2 linked regions of the Methylococcus capsulatus genome follow. Each later gene encodes a partner of the first gene's protein in a complex. Links are inferred from orthologs where the notes say so. Each region holds a gene or a part of one and is shown on either strand. Other genes may lie near its edges. The genes, in order: sbcB and ssb.

Region 1 (3,238 bases):
CGAGTTCTTCGCGCGCGATACCGACAAAGAGATGGTGTTCATCGGCGGTGGCGCCGGCATGGCGCCAATGCGTTCGCACATCTTCGACCAGTTGCTCCGCTTGAAGAGCAAGCGCAAAATGACTTTCTGGTACGGCGCCCGCAGTTTGCGCGAAGCCTTCTACGTGGAGGAGTTCGACAAGCTGCAGGCTGAGAATCCCAACTTCAAGTGGTTCCTCGGCCTGTCCGATCCAAAGCCGGAAGACAACTGGACCGGCTACACGGGTTTCATCCACAACATCCTGTACGAACAGTACCTCAAGAACCACCCGGCGCCGGAGGATTGCGAGTACTACATGTGCGGACCGCCGATGATGAACTCCGCGGTCATCCAGATGCTTCTGGACATAGGGGTCGACCGCGAAAACATCATGCTCGACGACTTCGGCGGCTGATTCGGCGCCGGAGCCAGGGGGACGGGGAGCTACGCGCTCCTCGTTCTTTTTGGGGCCAAGCTGGACGGCGATGAACGGTTTTTTTGGAGAAAACGGTTATGACTTTGTTTCTGATCACTTTTGCCATCATCGGCTTCGTGATCCTGATGATGTCCGTCGGGGTTATTTTCGGACGGCCGGCGATCAAGGGTACCTGTGGAGGACTCAACGGGGGCGATTGCATCTGCACTCAGAAATGCGAGAAGCGTCTTAAGCTGGAGGCCGAAGGCAAGGTCTGAAAGGTCCGGGTCGGATGGTCGGTGCGCCGTCGTTTTACTGGTACGATCTGGAAACGTTCGGGACCGACCCGGCTCGGGACCGCATCGCCCAATTCGCCGGTCTGCGGACCGATTTGGAATTCAATCCGGTCGGACCGCCCGATGTTTTGTACTGCCGGCCGTCGGACGACATGGTCCCGCAACCCGAGGCCTGTCTCGTCACAGGCATCACGCCGCAGCGCGCCGCCGAACTCGGCGTACCGGAGAATGCGTTCATCGCTGCCATCCATCGCATTTTCATGCAGCCGGGCACCTGTGTGCTCGGCTACAACACCCTGCGTTTCGACGATGAAATGCTGCGGCATGCTTTCTACCGCAACCTGTACGATCCTTACGCACGGGAATGGAAAGGGGGTAATTCGCGCTGGGACATCATCGATCTGGCTCGGTTGACACAAGCCTTGCGGCCGGACGGCATCGAATGGCCGCGTGATTCCCAAGGCTTTCCCGTCTTCAAGCTGGAACGCCTCACGGCGGCCAACGGGCTCCAACACGAATCCGCGCATGACGCCTTGTCAGACGTGCGGGCGACCGTTGCTTTCGCTCGATTGATCGCCGAACGCCAGCCGCGTCTGTTCCAGTTTGCGCTCGAGAATCGGGCCAAGGGCGCCGTCGAACGGCTGCTGGCGTTGGGAACCTGGCAGCCCGTGCTGCACGTATCCGAGAAATTTCCTGCCTCCCGTCAATGCATCGCCTGCGTGCTGCCGCTGTGCCGGCATCCCCGCATCATAACGCGGATCATCGTGTTCGATCTTGCCTTAGATCCCGTGCAGTTGGCCGATCTGTCGGTGGACGAGATCCGGTGTCGGCTTTTCACCCCTTCGGCTGAACTGCCAGCAGGTAAGGCGCGGATTCCCTTGAAGTGCGTGCATACCAATCGTTGTCCGGTGGTCGTCCCGATGTCGGCCTTGCGACCGGCGGATGGGGAGCGGCTCGGTATCAACGCCGCCATTTGCCGGGAACGGGCCCGGTGGTTGCAGGATCATGCGGAAGATGTCGTCCCCAAGGTTTCAGCGGTATTTGAAGCCGAGGCATCGTTCGAACCTGAACTCGATCCGGAATTGATGCTCTACCGGGGCGGCTTCACGCCAGATGCCGACCGACGGGCTCTCGATCAGGTGCATCGTCTGACTCCCGACCAGTTGGCCCGTTACCGCCCGCAATTCGTTGACGGGCGTTTCAGCGAGCTTTTGTTCCGCTTCCGGGCGCGGAATTTTCCGGATACGCTGAATGCCCAGGAACGCGAGTGCTGGGCCGCATTCCGCCGCTCTCGCCTGGACGGGGAAGGCGGCGGGTTGAGTCTGGCGGAGTTCTTTTCCCGCATCGACCAGCTCCGGGGCCAGGAATCCGATGCCGGCAAACGGGCAATCCTGGACGCGCTGGAAGCTTATGGCAGGAACTTATCCCGTTAACCGCAATGCGCTTTGCCCTTATACTTATTGGCTACCTTTCCATCTATCCCTGTTCGGAGGAGTAATGAAAAAGATCCTGCTTGTCGCTACCGGTTTGATGGTGGCCTGGACCGGTTCAACGTTCGCGCACGGTCCTACCCGCCAGAAAGTCACCGAGACGATCGAAATCAATGCTGCTCCGGCGGTGGTTTGGGGCATCATCAAGGATTTCGATAAAGGCGAGTGGATGCCGCAGGTGGCCAGCACCACCGGTACGGGCGGCAACGAAAAGGGCGCGACGCGCGAGTTGAAACTGAAATCGGGCGGCGTCATCAAGGAAGAGCTCAAGAGCTACGACGCCGAAAAAATGAGCTATTCGTACAAGATCACCGAAGTCGACCCGAAAGATTTGCCGGTCGCCAATTATTCCTCCACCATCAGCGTGACGCCTGCCGGTGCCGGGTCGGTCGTGGAATGGCACGGCGCATTCTATCGCTCTTTCATGAACAACAACCCGCCGCCGGAAGAGAACGACGAGGCGGCGCTGAAGGCCGTTACGTCGGTTTATAAAGAAGGACTGGCCAATCTGAAGGCACTGGCCGAGAAAAAATGATCGCCTGATGGCCGCAAAGCGATTTATCTTCTTGATCGCCGGGGCGACATTGGCCGCCGCCTTTTCCGCATCCGCGGCTTGGGCGGCGCCCTTCGCTTACATCACCAATCAGAAAGATGACAGCGTCAGCGTCATCGATACGGCCGATGGCGAAGTCCGAGCCACTCTGAAGGTGGGCAAGGAACCGGCCGGTGTCGCCGTCAGCCGGGATGGCGGCCGCGTCGTGGTGACCAACGCCGGCGGCGGCAGTATCACGCTGATCGATGGCCGGAACCTGCAGGTGGCGGGCGAGATCGCCACCGCCGAAGGCCAGGTCGGGGTGGCGATCGATGCCGCCGGGCGGTTCGCCTATGTGGCGGACTGGTACGGCGGGGCAGTCTCGGTGGTCGATCTGGAGAACCGGGCCATCGTCCGCCGATTGCCGACGGGGAGCGTACCGGCCGGACTGGTGTTGGCGCCCGGCGGGTCGCGCCTGTACGTCGCC
Region 2 (3,096 bases), 280 kb from region 1 along the record:
CCATACAGATAAAGGCGGATGTATTCGTCCGGCTGCAGACGAATCACCAGCTTCGCCGGCACAGCCGCGGCACCCGGCGCCAAAGGGAAGATCTGGTGAGGAACATCGCGGAAATTGATCACGATTTCCGCAAGCCGCTTAGGCAGGCGTTTGCCGGTGAAAAGATAAAATGGCACCCCCGCCCACCGCCAATTGGCGATCTCAGCCTTGATCGCCACGAAGGTTTCGGTCTTGCTGTCTGGCGGTATGCCGGCTTCTTCGGTATACGCCACCACCGGGTCTCCCCGCACTTTGCCGGCACGGTATTGTCCGCGTACTGTTTTCTTGAGCACATCCTCGTCCTTGAAAGGTACCAGGGATTCCAGCACCTTGAGCTTCTCATCGCGGATTGCATTGGAATCGAGGCTGACCGGGGGCTCCATGGCAATAAAGCAAAGCAATTGCAGCAGGTGGTTTTGCACCATATCCCGTAACGCGCCCGTGCCTTCATAAAACCCGCCGCGACTGCCGATTCCGACCTCTTCGGCAATGGTGATCTGTACATTGCTGATCCATTCCCGCCGCCACAAAGGTTCGAACAGCGCGTTGCCAAACCGCAGCGCCATCAGATTCTGCACCGACTCTTTGCCCAGATAATGGTCTATCCGGTAGATCTGGTTTTCCCGAAAATGCTTGCCGACCGCGTCGGTGATCGCGTTGCTAGAGGCGAGATCGTGCCCCAGAGGCTTCTCCAGGACGACCCGGCAGTCCGGCCGGTTGAGACCCTGGCGGGCCAGATTGTCACATACGGTGGTAAATAACGACGGCGCGACCGATAGGAAGAACACATTCACCTCGGCCGGATTGCCCTCCAGGATCTCCTTCAGGACTACGTACTCGGCGGGCTCGCCGGCATCCACCCGGACATATTGCAAGCGGGAGCGAAAAGCCGACCACAGGCCGTCGTCCCAATCCGCCTTGGGGACGAACTCCCGGGCTTTTTCCTCGATCTTCGCCAGATACGCCGATTGGGTCAGGTCCTGCCGGCCAAGACAATAGATGCGCCCATCCCGAACCAGCAGATCGTTCCTGTCACATTGATACATTGCCGGCAGGAGCTTGCGGGTCACCAGATCGCCGGTACCGCCGAAAAACGCCAGATTGAATGATTTGGGAAGTTGGAGCTGACTCATGGCTTGATCCTCTATATTGAGAGATCGATCATCAGCCGGCCTGATCCAGGATGACATCCGATGCCCTTCCCGGAAGACCGGACTTCTTCCGACCTCCAATGCTATTCGCCGCACCCCCCAACGTCCAATCGAATCGATGCCATCGGTTTCGCCAATGGCATGTGCGAAACGTGCCCGGACGCTGGCTCAGATAGTCCGATTCCCCTCGTCGTTACTCTTCTGTCGTCCTCTATCCGTACAACATCCTCGCCGCCGACATGACCCGACGTATCACTTGGCGAGGCATCGTTTACGAGATGGTGTCTCCCAGCGAAATCAAGGTGGTCCGACCGTTAGACCCTGTGGAATAACCCCTCCGGTCATGATCGAGACCGGCCTTTTAAAACGGCACGTCGTCGTCGAATCCTTCGTCGAACTGGCTGCTTCCGGCGCCGCTCCCGGCGGTACTGCCTCCGCCATAACCGCCCCCCGAACTGCGCGGCCGGGAGCCGCCGCCCGCCGGCGGCGCATCCCAGTCGGGTTCGCCCGCCCCCGTTCCGCCGCCGCCCATCCCTCCACCGGCACGGTCGAGCATCTGCATTTCATTGCCGATGATTTCGGTGGTATAGCGGTCTTGGCCGGTGTTCTTGTCCTGCCATTTGCGGGTCCGAAGGCTGCCCTCGATGTAAACCTTGCTGCCTTTCTTGAGATATTCGCCGGCGATTTCCGCCAAGCGGCGGTACAACACCACGCTATGCCATTCGGTACGCTCCTGAGTCTGGCCGGTCTGCTGATCTTTCCAGGATTCGCTGGTGGCGATGCGCAGATTGGCGACCGCGCCGCCGCTCGGCATGTAGCGCACTTCCGGGTCTGCGCCCAGGTTGCCGATGAGTATGACTTTGTTGACGCCTCGACTGGCCATGCTTGATTCTCCGTTGTATACCTTGAGCTGGCGGCTAGGCGCTCGCCGTTTCGTTGAGCAGTGCTTCGAGCCGGCGCCGGTCCAGCCGCTCGCGCTCGATTTTGAGATAGGCTACCCCCTCATCGGGAACGACCACGGCGTCGGCAATGCCGGGGACGCCGCGCAGGCGGGCCGAGAGATCAGCCGCCGCCGCGGCGCTGATTTCGCCGAGATTGACCATGAGACTGCTCAGATGCCGCGGCTTCTGCATGCCGAAGGCCACCGCCAGCCACAGCAGAGCGATGCCGGCGCAGAACAGGAACACGGCCGGAATGCCATAGTGTCCCTGAATCCACCCCGCGCCGGCACCGCCCACGAAGGCTCCGAGGAACTGGGTGGTGGAATAAACCCCCATGGCCGTGCCCTTGAGGTCGGCCGGAGCCACTTTGGAAACCATCGAAGGCAGGGTGGCTTCCAGCAGGTTGAAGCCGGTGAAGAACAGGTAAAGCAGCGTTCCAAGACCCAGAAGCGTCGGCGTGAGACCCGCAAGACCCACGTCGACGGCGGCGGTAAGCAGAATGAAGGACAGGAAAACCGGCTTCATCTGCCGCTTCTTCTCCGCCACGATCACGAATGGCACCATGCTGACCATCGACAGCACGAACACCGGCAGATAGATTTTCCAGTGGTCCGGCGTATCCATACGCAGTTCATCGCGCAGGATCAGTGGCAGGACGACAAAGGTCGCGGTCAGAATGGCGTGCAAGGTGAAGATGCCGAAATCCAAACGCACCAGTTCGGGATTGGTCAACACACTGGAAAAACGCGCGGGCTGAGCCTCGGTGTCACGGTGAAAACGGACCCGCTGCGGTGTCGGAACGGCGGAATAAAGGACGACGATGCCCAGCAGTGCCAGCCCGGCCACGCTCCAGAAGATGCCCTTGACGCCGATCCATCCAGACAGCACCGGCCCCGCGACCATCGAAAAGGCAAACGAAATCCCGATGCTGATGCCGATCAGCGCCATCGCCTTGGTGCGGTGCT

What was found.
Region 2: the proteins of sbcB (region 1) and ssb are in contact, whole or in part, in a crystal structure (PDB 3C94), measured with the Escherichia coli proteins. The link is inferred for Methylococcus capsulatus from one-to-one orthologs.

The regions. Positions count from the first base shown.
Region 1 is NZ_CP104311.1:1,656,233-1,659,470, forward strand. Bases 26-2,943 are described here. They hold sbcB (exodeoxyribonuclease I), read left to right. Parts: upstream 26-725; coding sequence 726-2,162; downstream 2,163-2,943. Other genes in these bases: nqrF (NADH:ubiquinone reductase (Na(+)-transporting) subunit F), read left to right, coding at 26-433; N4J17_RS08105 (DUF539 domain-containing protein), read left to right, coding at 532-711; N4J17_RS08115 (SRPBCC family protein), read left to right, coding at 2,227-2,754; N4J17_RS08120 (cytochrome D1 domain-containing protein), read left to right, coding at 2,762-2,943. Outside these bases: more of nqrF, read left to right, coding at 1-25; more of N4J17_RS08120, read left to right, coding at 2,944-3,238. UniProt on the Escherichia coli protein: Degrades single-stranded DNA (ssDNA) in a highly processive manner.
Region 2 is NZ_CP104311.1:1,380,460-1,383,555, reverse strand. Bases 313-3,088 are described here. They hold ssb (single-stranded DNA-binding protein), read right to left. Parts: upstream 2,074-3,088; coding sequence 1,552-2,073; downstream 313-1,551. Other genes in these bases: N4J17_RS06785 (MFS transporter), read right to left, coding at 2,108-3,088; zwf (glucose-6-phosphate dehydrogenase), read right to left, coding at 313-1,172. In the rest of the region: more of zwf, read right to left, coding at 1-312; more of N4J17_RS06785, read right to left, coding at 3,089-3,096. UniProt on the Escherichia coli protein: Plays an important role in DNA replication, recombination and repair. Binds to ssDNA and to an array of partner proteins to recruit them to their sites of action during DNA metabolism. Acts as a sliding platform that migrates on DNA via reptation.